2 regions of the Phytobacter palmae genome follow, and region 2 is predicted to be linked to the other one. Evidence: riboswitches for the same ligand, from Rfam matches in the RefSeq annotation. Region 2 holds a riboswitch; the other holds the start of a gene.
The links. Region 2 has a riboswitch for cobalamin ahead of AAIG39_RS05545 (cobyrinic acid a,c-diamide synthase CobB). Riboswitches for the same ligand answer to the same signal wherever they lie in the genome.
Positions count from the first base shown of each region.

Region 1: another riboswitch for cobalamin. It lies ahead of btuB (TonB-dependent vitamin B12 receptor BtuB); the one in region 2 lies ahead of AAIG39_RS05545 (cobyrinic acid a,c-diamide synthase CobB).

Region 1 is NZ_JBCIVJ010000016.1:117,969-127,701, reverse strand. Features, by position in the region: gene btuB (TonB-dependent vitamin B12 receptor BtuB) at 1-1,383, opposite strand, end outside; cobalamin riboswitch at 1,450-1,629, opposite strand; gene trmA (tRNA (uridine(54)-C5)-methyltransferase TrmA) at 1,749-2,849, shown strand; gene AAIG39_RS18910 (YijD family membrane protein) at 2,897-3,250, opposite strand; gene fabR (HTH-type transcriptional repressor FabR) at 3,261-3,899, opposite strand; gene sthA (Si-specific NAD(P)(+) transhydrogenase) at 4,096-5,496, shown strand; gene oxyR (DNA-binding transcriptional regulator OxyR) at 5,479-6,396, opposite strand; gene argH (argininosuccinate lyase) at 6,677-8,050, opposite strand; gene argB (acetylglutamate kinase) at 8,125-8,901, opposite strand; gene argC (N-acetyl-gamma-glutamyl-phosphate reductase) at 8,917-9,733, opposite strand, start outside.
Region 2 is NZ_JBCIVJ010000003.1:63,240-72,972, forward strand. Features, by position in the region: gene cbiD (cobalt-precorrin-5B (C(1))-methyltransferase CbiD) at 1-319, opposite strand, end outside; gene AAIG39_RS05535 (cobalt-precorrin-8 methylmutase) at 319-948, opposite strand; gene cbiB (adenosylcobinamide-phosphate synthase CbiB) at 957-1,919, opposite strand; gene AAIG39_RS05545 (cobyrinic acid a,c-diamide synthase CobB) at 1,916-3,295, opposite strand; cobalamin riboswitch at 3,395-3,573, opposite strand; gene pocR (transcriptional regulator PocR) at 3,791-4,702, opposite strand; gene AAIG39_RS05555 (MIP/aquaporin family protein) at 4,926-5,735, opposite strand; gene pduA (propanediol utilization microcompartment protein PduA) at 6,261-6,545, shown strand; gene pduB (propanediol utilization microcompartment protein PduB) at 6,542-7,354, shown strand; gene pduC (propanediol dehydratase large subunit PduC) at 7,373-9,037, shown strand; gene AAIG39_RS05575 (propanediol/glycerol family dehydratase medium subunit) at 9,048-9,719, shown strand; gene pduE (propanediol dehydratase small subunit PduE) at 9,732-9,733, shown strand, end outside.

The DNA.
Region 1 (9,733 bases), on a different contig from region 2:
TTCATAGCGATATGTAGACAGTCGCCAGTCCAGCGGTCCCGTCAGGCCTTCAAGCCCAGCTTCCCATTGCTTTGACTCTTCTGGTTTCAGATTCGGGTTGGAAGCAATACCAAACCGCTCCGCACCAAACTGCTGACCAAGTGACGGAGCCAGGAACCCGGTACCGTAAGAAAGCGTTACACGGTAATTATCAACGAACTCCCAACCCGCCGCTGTCTGCCAGGTACCATGCCAGCCGAACTGTTCGTCATGGTCTTCACGCCCGGATGCTTCCAGGGTTACCTTGTCAATTTGCTGCTGACCTGTCAGATAGAGCCCGGTGGTATCGCGCTTGTAGATATCCGTATTGGATGTGCCGCTGGATTGCAGTTTCTCCTGTTTCCAGTCAACGCCACCGCTAACGGAGCCATGTCCAACCTCGACGTTGTTACCCCACTGGATGTAACGCTGCTCCATATTGTCCAGGCTTGCGCTCGCTGCATAGCGACCATCCTGCGCATTGTAATTATAATTTTTAAGGTGCTGATAATTGGCAATCAGCTGAGATGAATAGATACCGGAATGATAATTAAGGCCGGTATCCCATGATTGGGTGTAATTCTGGCTTTCATCACCACCGCCTGCGTAACCACCACTGCCCTGGTCGTAATCGGTATTTGAGCTGTAGCCATACCCGCGGAAGAACCCTGAGATGCTATCGTTAAATTTATGCTGAACGCCGCCCCAGAATAGTTTATTGCGATAACCGTCGCGATCGCTGTCATCCGCATAGGTTGAATCGGGTTGTACGTTAAAACCTTTGGTCGTCTGATACGCGCCAGCAGCCGTCACCATCGTATCGCCAAAGCGTTGATTTATCGCGCCGTCATAGTTCTGGTAACTGTTGCTTCCCATCCCTGCGTTAATCTGCGCACACTCATCGTCACTCATCGTAATGATGTTAACCACGCCACCAATGGCTCCTGAGCCATAAACCGCAGAACGTGGCCCACGGATATATTCAATACGCTGTACCAGCGACACCGGGATCTGACCAATATCAATTGCGTTGCCAATACCGGCACGCGCCATCGGTACGCCGTCAATCAATACCAGCACATGACGCGCTTCGGTACCGCGAACAAAGAGAGAGGAGCTCTGCCCTATTCCACCATACTGGGCAATATCCACTCCAGGCAGGCGACGCATCACATCGTTAAGGTCTTTTGACTGCCAGCGTTGAATATCCTCACGCGTCACCACATCGGTGGGTGCCAGTACGGTATTCACCGGTTGTTGAAAACGGTTTGCTGTTACTACCAGAGAGTCCGGGTTACCATCCTGCGCCCAGCCGGAAAATGCCGTGACGGAGAGCGCCGTCAGCAGCGAAGCTTTTTTAATCATTGTGAGAGCATCCACAAAATAATAAGGATGCCGCAGGCGTCATCAATAGCTCGCGATGATGGCGCCAAATGCGACGTAATTCCGGCAGGTCTTCGGGCTGGGAGGTACAACAAGATGATGACTTCCCACATATATATGCAGTGTCTGCTTTCGCTATCATCCCACACATCCTTACCGCTGCGCGTCAGCTCCAGATTTACACTGGATTCCCTTTTAACTCACAGGACCGGAACAAGGATGCTACATTCAGAAACATATAGATGTCCAGACTGCTATGCCGGGAATTGAAAAAACATCCAGGACTGGACATCCCCTGAGCAATCCCTACAATCCCCCGCGTTATTCTTAATCATTCAGGAAGCACAATGACACCCGAACACCTGCCGACAGAACAGTACGAAGCCCAGCTGGCTGAGAAAGTCGTACGTCTGCAAGCCATGATGACGCCTTTTTCCGCGCCCGTTCCGGAGGTGTTCCGTTCACCGGTCAGCCATTACCGCATGCGCGCCGAATTTCGTATCTGGCACGATGGCGACGATCTCTACCACATTATTTTTGATCAGCAGACGAAAAGCCGAATCCGCGTCGATAGCTTCCCGGCGGCAAGCGAACTGATCAATCAGTTAATGAAAGAGATGATGGACGGCCTGCGAGGCAATAAAGTGCTTCGCCACAAGTTGTTTCAGATTGACTACCTGACCACCATGAGCAATCAGGCCGTTGTCTCCCTGCTGTATCACAAAAAACTGGATGACGAATGGCGTGAAGAGGCCACGCGTCTGCGTGATGCCTTACGTGCGAAAAACCTGAATGTGCACCTGATCGGACGCGCCACCAAAACTAAAATCGAACTGGATCAGGATTATATTGACGAACGTCTACCGGTTGCCGGAAAAGAGATGATTTATCGCCAGGTTGAAAACAGCTTCACACAACCCAACGCGGCAATGAATATTCAGATGCTGGAGTGGGCACTGGGCGCAACGAAAGATTCAACAGGCGACCTGCTGGAGCTCTACTGCGGCAACGGCAATTTCTCACTGGCACTTGCACGTAATTTTGATCGCGTTCTGGCTACAGAAATCGCCAAGCCTTCGGTTGCGGCTGCACAATATAATATCGCCGCGAATCATATCGATAACGTGCAAATCATTCGTATGTCAGCAGAAGAGTTTACCCAGGCAATGAACGGCGTGCGTGAATTCAACCGCTTGCAGGGTATCGATTTGAAAGATTATCAGTGCGAGACGATTTTTGTCGATCCGCCGCGTAGCGGGCTGGATGCGGAAACGGAAAAGATGGTGCAGGCCTATCCGCGTATTCTTTATATCTCCTGTAATCCGCAGACACTGTGTAAGAACCTGGAAACTCTGAGCCAGACACACCGCGTTGAACGCCTTGCGCTGTTCGATCAGTTCCCTTACACGCACCATATGGAGTGCGGCGTATTGCTCACTGCGAAATAGAAGACGAAGCGCATCAGCTCAAGGGCAGGATGCGCTTCATCTATGGTTTACAGTTCTGACTTACGGTTACGCATGCGATAACCAATCCAGAAAACCAGGATTACGGACAATACCGCTGGCAGGAAATTAGAGCCAATAGCCGGATATTCCGCCCGTACAACGGTGCTGTAAAGTAACACGCCCAGAATAAAGCAGGCCGCGGCCAGGCCCGGCAACCCGACCGGCATAGTTCGGTTTTGATAGCGCTGATGCAGGCAGTACACCGTTAGCACCAGTGAGATGATCGGGAAGACGGAAAAAGGCACGATCGAGCTAAAAATCGCTGCAAATGCGCCATTAATCGATAAGCCAGCGATCAGCGCCAGCAACAATGTACCTCTATCCTGGACAGATTGTTTCATTACTTATCCTTCACTCGTCGGTTTGATGCGCCAGTTTCTCTTGTTCACGGCGATACCAGTAGTACGCACCTTTGGAGATCATCCGCAGCTGCAATACCAGTCGCTCTTCTAATTGCCTGCGTTGCTCAACGCCGATATCCAGTGCCTCGGCACCCGCGCTGAAAACAATAGTGACCATTGCCTCGGCCTGCGCTTCGGTGAACGCACGCGGCATATGGTTTTCGAGTTCGAGATAATCGGCAAGTTCCGCAATAAAGTGCTGAATTTCACGTGCTACCGCAGCGCGGAATGCCGCTGAGGTGCCGGACCGTTCACGGAGCAGCAGGCGAAATGCGTTCGGATTGTTGCCGATAAATTCCATAAAGGTCGAAACGGAAGTTCGAATAACACTGCCGCCTTTTGCGATACGCTGGCGTGCCTGACGCATCAACTGACGCAGCATTAAGCCGCTCTCATCGACCATGGTCAGGCCGAGCTCATCCACATCGCGGAAATGGCGATAAAAGGACGTCGGGGCAATGCCCGCCTCACGCGCAACTTCGCGCAAACTCAGGCTGGCAAAACTGCGCTCAGCGCTAAGCTGGCTAAATGCCGCCTCAACCAGCGAACGCCGGGTTTTTTCTTTTTGTTGCGCTCTAACGCCCATCACGATGCTTGAATCCCTCCGCAGACCTGCTGGCACTATACCAGAGAATAAAACTAATCGGATTGTACTGGATTGTGAATGATTGTTTACGAGCTCTTTCTGCTTTACTGCATGAAAAAAGCACAACGATAATTGGGTTATCCCGCTAACGATGTTACTATTATGTTGTTTTTATGTATAAGAACAGGTAAGCCCTCCCATGCCACATTCCTACGATTACGACGCAATAGTTATAGGCTCCGGTCCCGGCGGCGAAGGCGCTGCTATGGGGCTGGTTAAACAAGGTGCCCGGATAGCAGTCATTGAGCGCTATCACAACGTGGGCGGAGGATGTACCCACTGGGGAACCATCCCTTCGAAAGCCCTTCGCCACGCGGTCAGCCGTATTATCGAATTTAACCAAAACCCTTTATATAGCGACCACACCCGCCTTCTTCGTTCCTCTTTCGCCGATATTCTCAATCATGCGGATAGCGTGATTAACCAACAAACGCAGATGCGGCAAGGTTTTTATGAGCGTAATCGCTGTGAGATCTTGCAGGGTAACGCCCATTTTATTGATCCTCACACAGTTTCGCTGGAATGCCCGGATGGTTCAGTGGAAACCCTCACCGCCGAGAAGTTCGTGATAGCCTGTGGCTCTCGCCCCTATCGCCCGGCCGATGTGGACTTCTCTCATCCGCGCATTTATGACAGTGACTCGATTCTGAATATGCACCACGAACCTCGCCACGTGATCATCTACGGTGCGGGGGTGATCGGCTGCGAATACGCTTCGATCTTCCGGGGAATGAATGTCAAAGTCGATCTGATCAACACCCGTGATCGCCTGCTGGCCTTCCTGGATCAGGAAATGTCGGACTCCCTTTCCTATCACTTCTGGAACAGCGGCGTCGTTATTCGCCATAACGAAGAGTATGAGCAGATTGAGGGAATGGATGATGGTGTGATTATGCACCTGAAATCCGGCAAGAAAGTGAAAGCAGACTGTCTGCTCTACGCAAATGGTCGTACCGGCAACACCGACAGTTTACAACTGGAAAATATTGGTCTGGATGCTGATGGCCGTGGTCAGTTGAAAGTCAACAGTATGTACCAGACAGCGTTACCGCATATTTATGCCGTTGGCGACGTGATCGGTTACCCAAGCCTTGCTTCGGCGGCTTATGATCAGGGGCGTATTGCCGCGCAGGCGATGGTGAAAGGTGAAGCGACAGCACACCTGGTTGAAGACATTCCAACCGGCATTTACACCATTCCGGAAATTAGCTCTGTGGGCAAAACCGAGCAGCAGCTAACGGCAATGAAAGTACCTTATGAGGTGGGCCGGGCTCAGTTTAAACACCTGGCGCGAGCGCAGATTGTGGGCATGAACGTTGGCACGCTGAAAATCCTGTTCCATCGCGAAACCAAAGAGATTCTAGGGATTCACTGCTTTGGGGAACGCGCGGCCGAAATCATTCATATCGGCCAGGCGATTATGGAGCAAAAAGGTGGCGGTAACACAATCGAATACTTTGTTAACACCACCTTTAACTATCCGACCATGGCAGAAGCCTATCGGGTAGCCGCGCTAAATGGCTTAAACCGCCTGTTTTAACGCACTGTCGAAATGGCCATCCATCGCACCACGGATGGCCTCTGCCAGCTGCTCATAGCGGCTACGCAGCGGTGAGCCAGGACGATAAACCAGACCAATCGTACGACGCGGCTCCGGTTTTATACATGGCAGATACACTACACCATCCCGCACACGCTCACGCGGTACCGCCAGCGCTGGCAGTAACGTGATTCCGCTGCCTGCAGCTACCATATTGCGAAGTGTCTCCAGACTGGTCGCCCGGAAGTGAGTGTCTTCATCTGCACCCGCTTCAAAGCAGAAGCCCATCGCCTGATCGCGCAGGCAATGCCCATCTTCCAGCATGAGAAGTTTTTCACCCGCCAGATCGGACATCGGGACGCGGTCGCGATTCGCCCACGGATGGTCTTCGTAAATCGCCAGCATCATGGGTTCGTCGAAAAGCGGCACCTCAATAAAGGCCTCACTCTCTTTCACCAGTGCCAGGATTGCACAATCCAGCTTGCCGCTGTCCAGTTGCGCCAGAAGCTGATGGGTCTGCGCTTCATGCAGATACATTTCCAGTTTCGGGAACGTCTGATGCAGCATAGGGATAATATGCGGGAGCAGATAGGGTCCAACGGTAGGGATTAAGCCAATATGCAGTGGGCCGGACATCGTTTCCCCTTGCTGACTTGCCATCTCCTTGAGCACTTTGACCTCACGCAGCACGGTACGCGCCTGATCCACCAGCAGTAAACCGGCCTGAGTGAACAAGACCTTGCGGCTGGTACGCTCCAGCAGCATAACGCCAAGCTCGTCTTCCAGTTTACGAATTTGCCCGCTCAGTGTTGGTTGGCTGACGTGGCAGGAATCCGCAGCACGGCGAAAATGGCGGTGTTCAGCTAACGCCACCAGATATTCAAGATCACGAATATTCATTATTCATCCTCCGTCGCCACGATAGTTCATGGCGATAGATAGAATAGCAACGAACGATTATCCCTATCAAGCATTCTGTTCAATCATTAACTCAAGAAACGAAGCGGGAATCATTACCCTTGATGCCACTGCAAGTTCTCTCTGAACAACTAAAGCCAACGTGAACATTTGCGGACCCTACGGTCCGCTTTTTTTTTGCGCACAATAAAAAGAGAAAAGGCAGCAAGCGCTGCCTTTGTCAGGGTTTGCTCTTTCGCCCTTTGGGGAAGAGCAAAGAGGATTAAACCAGGCGGTTTTTCGCATCGACAATGGCCTGAGCGACCTGTTTTGGTGATACGCCACCTTTTGCTGCGCGTTTATCAAGGCAAGATTGCAGCGACAAAATCGGATAAACATCATCGGCAATCACCGCGCTAAATTTTTGCAAATCCGCCAGCGCCAGCTCTTCGAGCGGTTTACTCTGACGGATAGCTTCCACCACAGCTTCACCAACAATATGGTGCGCTTCACGGAATGGCACACCTTTGGCAACCAGATAATCCGCCAGCTCGGTCGCGTTCGCATAACCCTGCTGCGCCGCTTCCTGGCAACGCGGACGTTTCACCTGAATGCCGTCCAGCACCAGCGCCGCCATGTGCAGGCAGTCAAGCCAGGTATCGAGAGCATCGAACAGTCCTTCTTTGTCTTCCTGCATATCTTTATTGTACGCCAGCGGCAGGCCTTTCAGGGTCATCATCATACCGGTCAGCGCTCCCTGTACACGGCCACATTTGCCGCGGATCAGCTCCAGCGCATCCGGATTTTTCTTCTGTGGCATCAGGGACGAGCCGGAGGTAACGCGATCGGACAATTCAACAAATCCGGCTTCACCGGTATTGAAGAAAATCAGATCTTCGGCGAAACGAGAGAGATGGACCATACCGATAGATGCATCAGAGAGCAGCTCCAGTACATGGTCACGGTCAGAAACGGTGTCCAGGCTGTTGCGGGTTGCGGATGCAAAACCCAGCCAGCCTGCCAGCTGTTCGCGATCAATTTCATAAGCGGTGCCCGCCAGCGCACCACAGCCCAGCGGGCTCACGTCCAGGCGCTTAAGCGTATCCTGCAGACGGCTTTCATCACGCGCCAGCATTTCTACATAGGCCAGGCACCAGTGGGCAAAAGTGACAGGTTGCGCACGTTGCAGGTGGGTGTAACCCGGCATTACCGCATCCTGGTTATTCTCTGCGGTTTCAACCAGCGCGCTTTGCAACTGACGGTTTGCGGTCAGCAGCTCAGCCACCGTGTCTTTGCACCACAGTTTGAGATCGGTCGCGACCTGATCGTTACGGCTACGCCCGGTGTGCAGCTTTTTCCCCAACTGACCGACTTTATCAATCAGTTTGCCTTCCACCCAGCTGTGAATGTCTTCGGCATCGCTTTCGAGGATCTGCTGTGGATTAGCACGCACTTCTTCCAGCAGGATATTCAGCGCATCTTCCAGTTGAAGCTGCTCCTCGCTGGTTAACACACCCACAGTAACCAACGCTTTGGACCAGGCCACAGAGCCAACGATATCCTGCTCCGCCAGGCGATAGTCAAAGCGCAAAGAGTCATTGAACTGTTTGAACCGTTGATCTGCTGCCTGAGTAAAACGCCCACCCCAAAGTGCCATAACATGCTTCCTTAAATTCGTTTAATGTTGCCTGTCTTTCACCCTCTCCTCTAAAGAGAGGGTCAGGGAAAATTTTAAGCCAGAATACGTGTGCCGATTGGTGTGCCGTTAAACAGCGCCGGTAACTGATCCGCATGCCGCCAGGAGGCGATATCCACCGGGCGATTCAACGTACGTGCCGCATCCAGCGCCGCATTCACTTTCACAATCATGCCATCGGTGATGATGCCCTGCGCAATTAACTGCTCAGCTTTAGCCGCCGTCATCTCGGCAATACGCTGACCTTTACCATCCAGAATACCGCTCACATCGGAGAGCAGAATCAGATCTGCGCCCAGCGTTGCCGCCAGTGCCGTCGCCGCCTGGTCTGCGTTGACGTTCATCAGTTCGCCTTCATCGGTCACGCCAATGGAGCTAATCACCGGCAGGAAACCACCGTCCAGTAACGCGTTAATAAGCTTCGGCGAACCCGGTTGCGCCTGGCCCACATGGCCCAGTTCTTCATCCAGTTTCGTCACTTTCACGCTGTCACCGTCGCCAAGGTACAGACCGACAGATGGAATCTGATGTTTCTTCGCCCAGGCCAACAGGGTTTTGTTCGCCGTTCCCGCCAGAGCACCGGTAATAATGTCGATTTGATCGGCCGGGGTCACGCGCAGGCCATTTTTCTTTTTCACCGGCAGGTTGAGCTGTTTCATCAACTCATCCACTACGCAGCCGCCACCGTGGACAATGACCAGCGGGCGCTGGTGCGATTCACGATAATTCACCAGCGCGGTAAACAGACGCTCCAGCGCTTCTTCACTATCCAGCAGTACGCCGCCGAGTTTAATAATTAATGGATTCATCATCAGGCCTGCACTCAATTAGATAAGAGACTGGGTTTCAGCGTAGCCGAAACGAATATTGGCACACTGCACTGCCTGTGCAGCCGCGCCTTTTAATAAGTTATCTTCGGTGGCCACAACAATCAGGTGCTCGTCCTTCACGGCGAAACCAATATCGCAGAACGGCAGGCCAACCACATTTTTCAGAGCCGGAACGCCTTTATCGTACAGGCGTACCAGCGGTTTATTGCCATAAGCCTGTTGGAAAATCCCGGCGATCTGAACCTGTGTTACCCCTGGTTTCAGACGGCAGGTAATGGTTTCCAGAATGCCACGCGGGAAATTACCCAGATGCGGGGTAAAAATAACGTCAGCGCCCAGGTGGGTGGTGATTTCCGGATGATGACGATGATTGAACACGCCATACGGCTGCAGGCTGACTTCACAGAAACTATTCGAGATAGCGGCTTTACGCCCTGCGCCACTCACACCACTGGTGGCGTTAATTACTGGCCACTGATTCAGTTCCAGCACACCCGCATCGATCAGTGGTTTAAGGGAGAGCTGAGCCGCCGTTGGGTAGCAACCCGGTACGGCTATCAGCTTCGCCTCTTTCAGTGCATCCGTGTTCCACTCCGCCAGACCATACACTGCCTGCGCGAGGAGGTCCGGATGTTGATGAGTAAAGCCATAGAATTTTTCATAGAACGCAGGATCGTTAACACGAAACGCACCAGACAGGTCAAAAACCACGCAACCTGCAGCGAGGAATTGTGGCGCCAAATCGTGGCTAACTTCATGCGCCGTTGCCAGAAATACAACATCCACACCTTGTGCGAACTCACTGATATCCGAC
Region 2 (9,733 bases):
CAGACAGCACAATCTCTCCGCCTTCATTCAGCGTAACGCGAGCAAAAATCAACATGCCGTGCGTGGCATCGACATCATCGCCACCGTCTTTGCGGATAGCGGCTATACCCTGCTGACCTTCAATATGCGGAGATTCAACGTTAAGGCGCAGCGTGACGCCGGAGGGTGTGACAATCGACACCTGATGAATGATGTGCTGGCGCAGGACCATCAGCGCCGCAACCTTCGCCGCCGCTGTCGCGCAGGATCCGGTGGTATAGCCTTTGCGTAGCGCTTTGCCGTTGTGCCACACCGGAGCGTCGAACGTCTCTTCGCTCATTACGCCTCCCGCATAAAATACAAAAAGGCGTTAATGATAGCCGCCGCTACATTGCTGCCACCTTTGCGTCCCAGCGCGGCAATCCCCGGTAGCCCACTTTCCACCAGCGCATCTTTCGATTCCGCCGCGCCGACAAAGCCGACCGGGACGCCAACTACGCCGCGCACGCGGGGGTTTTGTTCCAGTAAGCGGAAGAGCGCGGTGGGGGCATTACCAAAAACGAAGATTTTGTCGCCCTCTTCGCTGAGCGCCAGATCCACTGCCGCCATTGAGCGAGTGATCCCCGCCTCTTTCGCTTTACGCACCACGCGAGGGTCACTGATATAGCACTTCACCTCACCGCCAAATTTTGCCAGCAGAGTTTTGTTGATTCCGGAAAGGGCCATCGTTGTGTCAGTGTAAAGCGTGCAGCCGCTGTGTATTGCCTGGCCGAGGCTTTCCAGCGCGTGCGGAGAAAACCACAGGATATCCAGCCAGTCGAAATCGGCGGTCGTGTGAATCACTCGTTTGATGATGGCTTCTTGCAGAGGGCTGGCAAAACGGTAGTCAGGCCGGGTTTCGCGAATGATGTCGCCAATAATGACAAAACTTTTGTCTTCAATGGCCTGAGGTTGCTGTAAATAATCCATAGTTTTCATCAGATTGCTGCTCCTGCCAGCGTAACATGCGTAAGCGCAAATACGGCCAGTGCAAGGGTGGAGGCTACCCACATAAGGCGGATGGTTTGCGAAATATCGTCAACAGTGATGGCGCGGGTCTCATCGCCAATCAAGGGTTTTTCGACGCGCTGGCCAAAGTAATCATTTGGCCCGCCAAGCTGCACACCAAGCGCCCCTGCAACGGTGCCCTCCGGCCAGGCGCAGTTGGGACTGCTGTGATTACGTCTATCACGCCAGCCGATGCGAAACGCGCGTGCCGGGTTCAGCCGGCAAAGCCAGGCGGCAACGCTTAACAACAGCCAGCTAAGGCGTGCCGGGATAAAATTGGCCACGTCATCAATACGCGCGCTCACCATGCCAATGGCACGATATTTTTCGTGTTTGTAGCCCACCATCGAATCGAGGGTATTCACAGCCTTGTAGGCCATCGCCAGCGGCGCGCCGCCCAGCAATAAAAAGAACAACGGAGCAATAACGCCATCCACGGTGTTTTCTGCCACGGTTTCCACGACCGCCCGGGTGATCTGCGGCGGCTGTAGTTGCGAGGTGTCGCGCCCGACAATCCAGGAGAGTTTTTCCCGGCTTTGAGCAAGCGTGCCGTGGCGTAAGGCCTGCTCGACTTCCCGTGCCGCATCAGCCAGACAACGCGCCGCCAGCAAGGTGTAAATCATCCACACCTCCACACACCAGCCGAGCCACGGATGGATTGCTTGCGCGAGAGTCAGCACACCGTATGCCGCGCCCCAGGTGGCCCCCACGACTACCACCCACATCACTCCACCACCGATACGCAAAGCACTATCCGAATGACAGACCCGGCGAACGACTCGCTGGGTCTGCGTGATCAGCGCGCCAATCCAGCGGACCGGATGCGGCCAGTGCGGAGGGTCACCCAGCCAGCGGTCAAGAAGCCAGGCGGCACACCAGGCAAGGATCGTCATAGCGCGCTCCTTGCGGCGGCTATCCAGCGGCTCAGCATGGTCGGACGTTGGGCAAAATGGATATGCAAATAGCTGGCGTAGGTGTTGCCCACCTGCCAGCCTCCCTGCCACTGGGATAAGATCTTGCCATCCCGGATTTTCCGGCACTGCATGACCGCATCCTGCTCAGGGTTGAAATCAGAGTAGTGGAATTCATGTCCACGCAACGTCTCGCCTTCATCGGCAAGTAGCGTGGGCTGGCTGGCAGTCGCTTCGCAGTAACCAAAGCGGGTCAGGCCTTTTCCCATCTCGCTGTGGCCGGGTATCACCCCCACCATTGAATGAATATCGCCCGCGTCATCGCGCAGCGTAGAGCCGAGATACATCAGGCCACCGCACTCGGCATAAATCGCCACACCGCGCCGGTGCGCCGAACGGATAGCTTCGAGCATGGATGTATTCGCAGAAAGGGCGCGGGCGTGGAGTTCCGGGTAACCGCCACCAAGCCAGAGCATCTGACATTCGGGCAATTCAGCGTCATGCAGTGGGCTAAAACGCACAATCTTCACACCCGCACTGCGTAGCAACTCTATGTTATCGGGATAATAAAAGTTGAATGCCTCATCATCAGCCAGTGCGAGCGTTAGCCCCTCCCCTTCGCCACATAGAGGTAAGGCGGGCCATTGCCCCTGCGGTAAAGACGGGAGTGTGCTCAGGGAAAGCAACGTATCGATATTCAGTGTTTGCGCGATACACCCGGCAAAATCACGCCAGGGTCGGGAATCGATGACAGATTCACGTGCAGTGACCAGCCCCAGATGACGTTCCGGTAGCGTCACCCCGGACGTGACAGGCACATAGCCCAGCGCAGGAATGCCGCAATAGTGTTCGATAGCATGCCTGAGCAACTGGTAATGGCTGTCGCTATTGACGCGGTTAACAATAACACCCGCGATATTGAGTGCCGGGTCGAAATGTTGAAAACCCATTACCGTAGCGGCGATAGAGGTCGACACCGCTTTTCCATCGACCAGCAAAATGACCGGTACGCCAAGCTGTTTTGCCAGTGCGGCGCTGCTGCAATAATTGGGGTCAGTGCCATAACCATCGTACAGGCCCATAACACCTTCAATCACGGCGATATCCGCGTCGCCCATTTGTTGATTAAACAAGGCATTCAGCGTCGGGGCGGGGAGCATAAAGCTGTCAAGGTTGCGGGACTCAACGCCCGTTACGGCGGTATGCCAGGCGGTATCGAGATAGTCCGGGCCGACTTTAAATGGCTGTACCCGCATACCGCGCTGCTGTAAAACGCTCAGCAAGCCAAGAGTAACGGTGGTTTTACCACAGCCACTTCCGGTACCGGCAAGGATAAAGGCGCGACGCCCGTCAGACATACCTTAAGACCCCGTTCAGGGTGGAAAGGCTGTGTCAGGCTGTGCGTGATTCCAGTCAATGACTGTACGCGTCTGAGCAACTGACTTCCCACCGAAGTTGTTGAGAGTAACCATCAGGTCGGTCTTCTGGCTTAGCGTCGTCCTCGCCCGTCCTTCCCAATCTTGCGATCAGTGGTGATTACGGGGTCGTCAGCATCACAGCAGCGGGGGCTGCGGGGGATTCTCACCCCCTTCCCAGCCGCGATAATTTGCGGCAAACCTGTTGGCTTCATTGTTCGTTTCACTGATACAGCATATTGCTGAAAAGTGATTTTGCTCCTGACTGCAATCTATCGCATCAGGGAAATAAAAACTGGTTCAGTTTATCCCTGCAGGGGCAATAATTTGTTGCGCTATAACAATTTATTGTTCAGCCTTTACTTGAATCTCTTATTTCGACGGCCTTCCAGGCAATTTTATTGATTTGGCAAATAACAAAATATTGTTATCGGAAATTTAATCGCCGTCATAGTTTGCATTATTCTGCAGGCGAAAAACTTGCGGCGTCACCTGGTATGTCTGGCGAAATACTTTGCAAAAATAGCTCGTTTGAGAAAAACCTAAATTACGGGCGATGCTGGCGATACTCCAGTCACTGTGGCAAAGCATTTCACGAGCACTGGCCATACGCTGGCGATTCACCCAGGCATTAAAGCCAATTCCCTGATATTTTTTGAACAGTTTACTGAAATAGTACGGGCTGAGATAAACATGCGCCGCAACATCTTCCAGGCGCAACTCATCCGAGAGATGGGCGTCAATATAGCGCAACGCCTTTTTCATCTTGCTGTCATGAGGCCCCTGATTTCGACTCGTTCGCCCCGTCTCCTGCGCCTGTTGCTGATCTTTGATGACAACAAAGTTGAGCTGTTTTTTAAGACAATTTTCGACAATCAGCTTAAGCAGATCTGCCGATGCGATAACCCGGGAGTAATCCATCTCTGGTACATTCAGAAACTCATCCATTAATTTCTGATCCGCCTGCCAGCGATCATCAATATTAAGAATATTAATGAGTTCAACATTATCGCCTTCGCGCAAACGCACCTGCCCACACAGTACAAACCCGACCAGGTGCCCGGCAATGACCAGAGGAATAGAAAAGTCGGTAAGTCCGGCGTGACAACGGTAGATACAGGGTTGGTTGGATTTAGAGGCTTCGAAGCCGCCACAACGATCGCTCATACGACACCGTGCGCTGTGCTGCGGGTTCTGACGCATCAACTGGCAAAACGGGGTGAAGTTGAAAAGCTCGGAAATTTCTTCGCCGTGGATATTAACGACAACAACGGCCAGACCGGTGGCTTGTGCAAAATCCTGGGCGATTTTATTAATGAGTTCGGAGTTTAGTGCACTCGCAGAAATCATGATAAAACCTCTCAGTTAATTTTAATTTATTGTTATAAACAAACCTATTTTGTTTACACATCATTCATATTAAATAACTATAAATAACATTGAATGACCATAGGTTGAATTCAAGATAACAAAAGTCTCCCTTCCCAGGGAGACGATTAAGTGCGTTCGTGAAAGCAGATCACGAAATAATTTCACACTGGCATTTATTGCATCAGGCTATTCTGAATATGCTTCAGTTTTCACTTTCCTCAAGTTTGCACGCATTGCAGGGCAGATTTTTACCAATCAGATAACGATAGCAGGCAGCCCCCGCGCATCCCCCGATAACAGTGGCGAACATCGGTACCAGGAAATAAGGGATTTCGCGCCCGCCCGTAAAGGCGATTGTGCCCCAGCCCGCCAGGAACAAGAAAATTTTCGGACCGAAGTCGCGGGCCGGATTCATGGCGAAGCCGGTTAGCGGCCCTAAAGAAGCACCGATGACCGCGACCAGGATACCAATCAACAGCGGAGCCAGTGGGCCACGCGGTACGCCGTTACCATCATCCGTTAACGCCATGATCATGCACATAAAGATGGAAGTAATCACGATTTCCACCAGAGCAGCCTGCCAGATACTTAATGCCGGAGCCGCATATGTAGTAAACAGGCCCGCCAGTTGCAAGCTCTCTGCGCTTCCCCGCACCAGATTATGCGCGGTTTCATATTCGACAAACACATTATGGTAGAGCAGATAGACCATTGCCGCGCCACCGCACGCACCGGCTATTTGCGCAATAATGTAGGGCACGACTTTACGCACGGGAAAACAGGCGAAAAGCCATAACGCAATGGTAACCACAGGGTTAAGATGCGCTCCAGACACTCCTGCGGTGAGATAGACAGCCAGGGAAATGCCCAGCCCCCAGATGATGCAAATTTCCCACCATCCAAGCGTCACACCGGCAATTTTCATGGCGCACAGGCATCCGATCCCAAAAAACATAAACAGGCCTGTGCCTAAAAACTCGGCAATACATTGCGCCTTAAGTGAATCATTCATATGTCATCTTCCTGGTTGGGTCACATTCACACCAGCACGCCTGAAGCTGGCAGCAGAGTACAACGCCGGTCACTATAGAAATACGATGCTGAAAAGTGTTGGCAACCTCAGAGTAAAAATGCCAAAAAAATCGCTTCTTAATAACAATATTTTGCCATTCAGGTTAATTGAATATCGGGCTGCGCCCTATTTCATTGGCTATTATCCGCCTAATTGAAATAACAAATTATTGTTATTTTTCCTGTGTCGTTTTACAGCATTGCTCACAGAATTATTTCGCACGCGCAAATATCACAACATATTTATAAAGTCACTATCAAAAATGTAAATATGAAATTTGAATAGCAATATTTTGCTATAACAAGAACATTAAAATAATTATATAAATCAAAAAGATAATCACAAGTCTGACAATTATTTGTTTTAATTAAACCAGGAAGTTTCGAATGTAATTTCAGGACAGCCATTCTTTTTCCTCGCTTATTTGTATAGTCCAAAAATCGGGACAACCTTATCGAGGTCTTTATGCAACAAGAAGCATTAGGAATGGTGGAAACCAAAGGTTTAACGGCCGCAATTGAAGCCGCAGATGCGATGGTGAAATCCGCCAATGTCATGTTAGTGGGCTACGAGAAAATAGGTTCTGGCCTGGTGACAGTCATTGTTCGCGGCGATGTTGGCGCCGTGAAAGCAGCAACGGATGCAGGTGCTGCCGCAGCCGCTCAGGTGGGTGAAGTGAAAGCCGTACACGTCATTCCGCGTCCGCACACTGATGTTGAAAAAATCCTACCTAAGGGAATTAGCCAATGAGTAGCAATGACCTGGTGGAACAGATCATGGCTCAGGTGATCGCCAAAGTGTCATCACCGACACCCGCGATTTCCCCCACTGTAATCCATCCCAAACGAGAGACGGCTATGGCAGAAAAAAGCTGCAGTTTAACGGAATTTGTTGGTACGGCGATCGGCGACACCGTCGGTCTGGTGATTGCAAACGTCGATAGCGCGTTGCTTGATGCGATGAAGCTGGAAAAACGCTACCGCTCAATCGGCATTCTCGGCGCACGTACTGGCGCAGGCCCGCACATCATGGCGGCAGATGAAGCCGTCAAGGCAACCAACACCGAAGTGATCAGCATTGAATTACCGCGTGATACCAAAGGGGGAGCAGGCCATGGCTCACTGATCCTCTTCGGTGGCAATGATGTCTCCGACGTCAAACGTGCCGTCGAGGTTGCGCTAAAAGAACTCGATCGTACCTTCGGCGATGTTTATGCCAACGAAGCAGGTCACATTGAAATGCAATACACCGCTCGTGCCAGCTACGCGCTGGAGAAAGCCTTTGGTGCACCGGTTGGCCGTGCCTGTGGCGTGATCGTTGGCGCACCGGCCTCCGTCGGGGTGTTAATGGCCGATACAGCGCTGAAATCCGCCAATGTGGAAGTGGTGGCCTATAGCTCACCGGCAAAAGGCACCAGCTACAGCAACGAAGCCATTTTGATCATTTCCGGCGATTCCGGCGCCGTGCGTCAGGCCGTCATTTCGGCCCGTGAGATCGGTAAAACCGTGCTGGGCACAATGGGTTCTGAGCCGAAAAACGACCGCCCGTCTTATATCTGATAACAGAGAGGCTGTTTCATGAGATCGAAACGATTTGAAGCGCTGGCGAAACGCCCTGTTAACCAGGACGGCTTTGTGAAGGAGTGGATTGAAGAAGGCTTTATCGCAATGGAAAGCCCGAACGATCCTAAACCCTCCATTCGTATTGTCGACGGCGTGGTTACTGAACTGGACGGTAAACCTGCCAGTAAATTTGACCTGATAGACCACTTTATTGCCCGCTACGGTATCAACCTGGATCGCGCGGAAGAAGTTATGGCAATGGACTCTGTCAAACTCGCCAATATGCTTTGCGATCCTAACGTTAAGCGCAGCGACATTGTGCCGCTCACCACTGCAATGACCCCGGCAAAAATCGTCGAAGTGGTGTCACATATGAATGTGGTGGAAATGATGATGTCGATGCAGAAAATGCGCGCACGTCGCACCCCATCACAGCAGGCACACGTCACTAACGTCAAAGACAACCCGGTACAAATTGCCGCCGATGCTGCAGAAGGCGCGTTCCGCGGATTTGACGAACAGGAAACCACCGTCGCGGTCGCCCGTTATGCCCCTTTCAATGCCATCGCACTGTTGGTCGGTTCACAGGTTGGTCGTCCTGGCGTATTAACACAATGTTCGCTGGAAGAAGCAACCGAACTGAAACTGGGTATGCTCGGCCACACCTGCTATGCGGAAACCATCTCTGTTTATGGTACTGAGCCTGTGTTTACCGATGGCGACGATACGCCATGGTCAAAAGGCTTCCTGGCCTCATCCTATGCATCGCGCGGCCTGAAAATGCGCTTTACCTCCGGTTCAGGGTCAGAAGTTCAGATGGGTTATGCCGAAGGCAAATCCATGCTTTACCTGGAAGCACGCTGCATTTACATCACCAAAGCCGCCGGTGTTCAGGGTCTGCAAAACGGATCGGTAAGCTGTGTGGGGGTACCTTCTGCCGTGCCGTCAGGTATTCGCGCTATCCTTGCCGAAAACCTGATTTGTGCCGCTCTGGATCTGGAGTGCGCGTCCAGTAATGACCAGACGTTTACCCATTCGGATATGCGTCGTACCGCCCGTTTGCTGATGCAATTTTTGCCGGGCACCGATTTTATCTCCTCCGGTTATTCCGCTGTGCCGAACTACGACAATATGTTCGCCGGTTCCAACGAAGATGCGGAAGACTTTGACGATTACAACGTTATCCAGCGCGACCTCAAAGTTGATGGCGGTTTACGCCCGGTGCGTGAAGAAGATGTTATCGCCATTCGCAACAAAGCGGCTCGCGCTTTGCAGGCCGTCTTCGCCGGTATGGGATTACCACCTATCACTGACGAAGAAGTGGAAGCGGCAACATACGCCCACGGCTCAAAAGATATGCCAGAGCGCAATATCGTCGAAGACATCAAATTCGCTCAGGAAATCATCAACAAGAACCGTAACGGTCTCGAAGTGGTAAAAGCCCTCGCCCAGGGCGGCTTTAAAGATGTCGCACAAGACATGCTGAATATTCAAAAAGCCAAACTGACGGGTGACTACCTGCATACCTCCGCCATCATCGTCGGCGACGGGCTGGTGCTCTCTGCGGTAAACGATGTGAACGACTATGCCGGTCCGGCAACAGGTTATCGCCTGCAAGGTGAACGCTGGGAAGAGATCAAAAACATCCCGGGCGCACTCGATCCGAACGAATTGGGCTAAGGGGTGAATGATGGAAATCAACGAAAAATTGCTGCGCCAGATCATCGAAGATGTACTGGCAGAGATGCAAACCAGCGATAAAAAAGTCTCGTTTAGCGCCCAACCTGGTAGTGCGGTAAAAACCGCAGCAACGGCTGAAGGCGGCTTTCTGACGGAAATTGGCGAAGCGAAACCCGGCACTCAACAAGATGAAGTGATCATCGCCGTTGGCCCAGCTTTCGGTCTTTCGCAAACCGTGAATATCGTCGGTTTGCCGCACAAGAGCATCCTGCGTGAAGTCATTGCCGGTATTGAAGAAGAAGGCGTGAAAGCGCGTGTGATTCGCTGCTTCAAATCGTCTGACGTGGCGTTCGTCGCCGTGGAAGGCAACCGCCTTAGCGGCTCGGGTATCTCCGTGGGTATTCAGTCAAAAGGCACAACGGTCATTCATCAGAAGGGATTGCCGCCGCTTTCCAACCTGGAACTTTTCCCGCAGGCACCACTGCTGACGCTGGAAACCTACCGTCAGATTGGCAAAAACGCAGCGCAATACGCGAAACGCGAATCGCCGCAACCCGTACCGACTCTGAACGATCAGATGGCACGGCCGAAATATCAGGCCAAGTCCGCCATTCTGCATATCAAAGAGACCAAGTACGTCGTGACCGGGAAAAACCCGCAAGAGCTGCGCGTTGCGCTTTAAAAGGACAACACCAT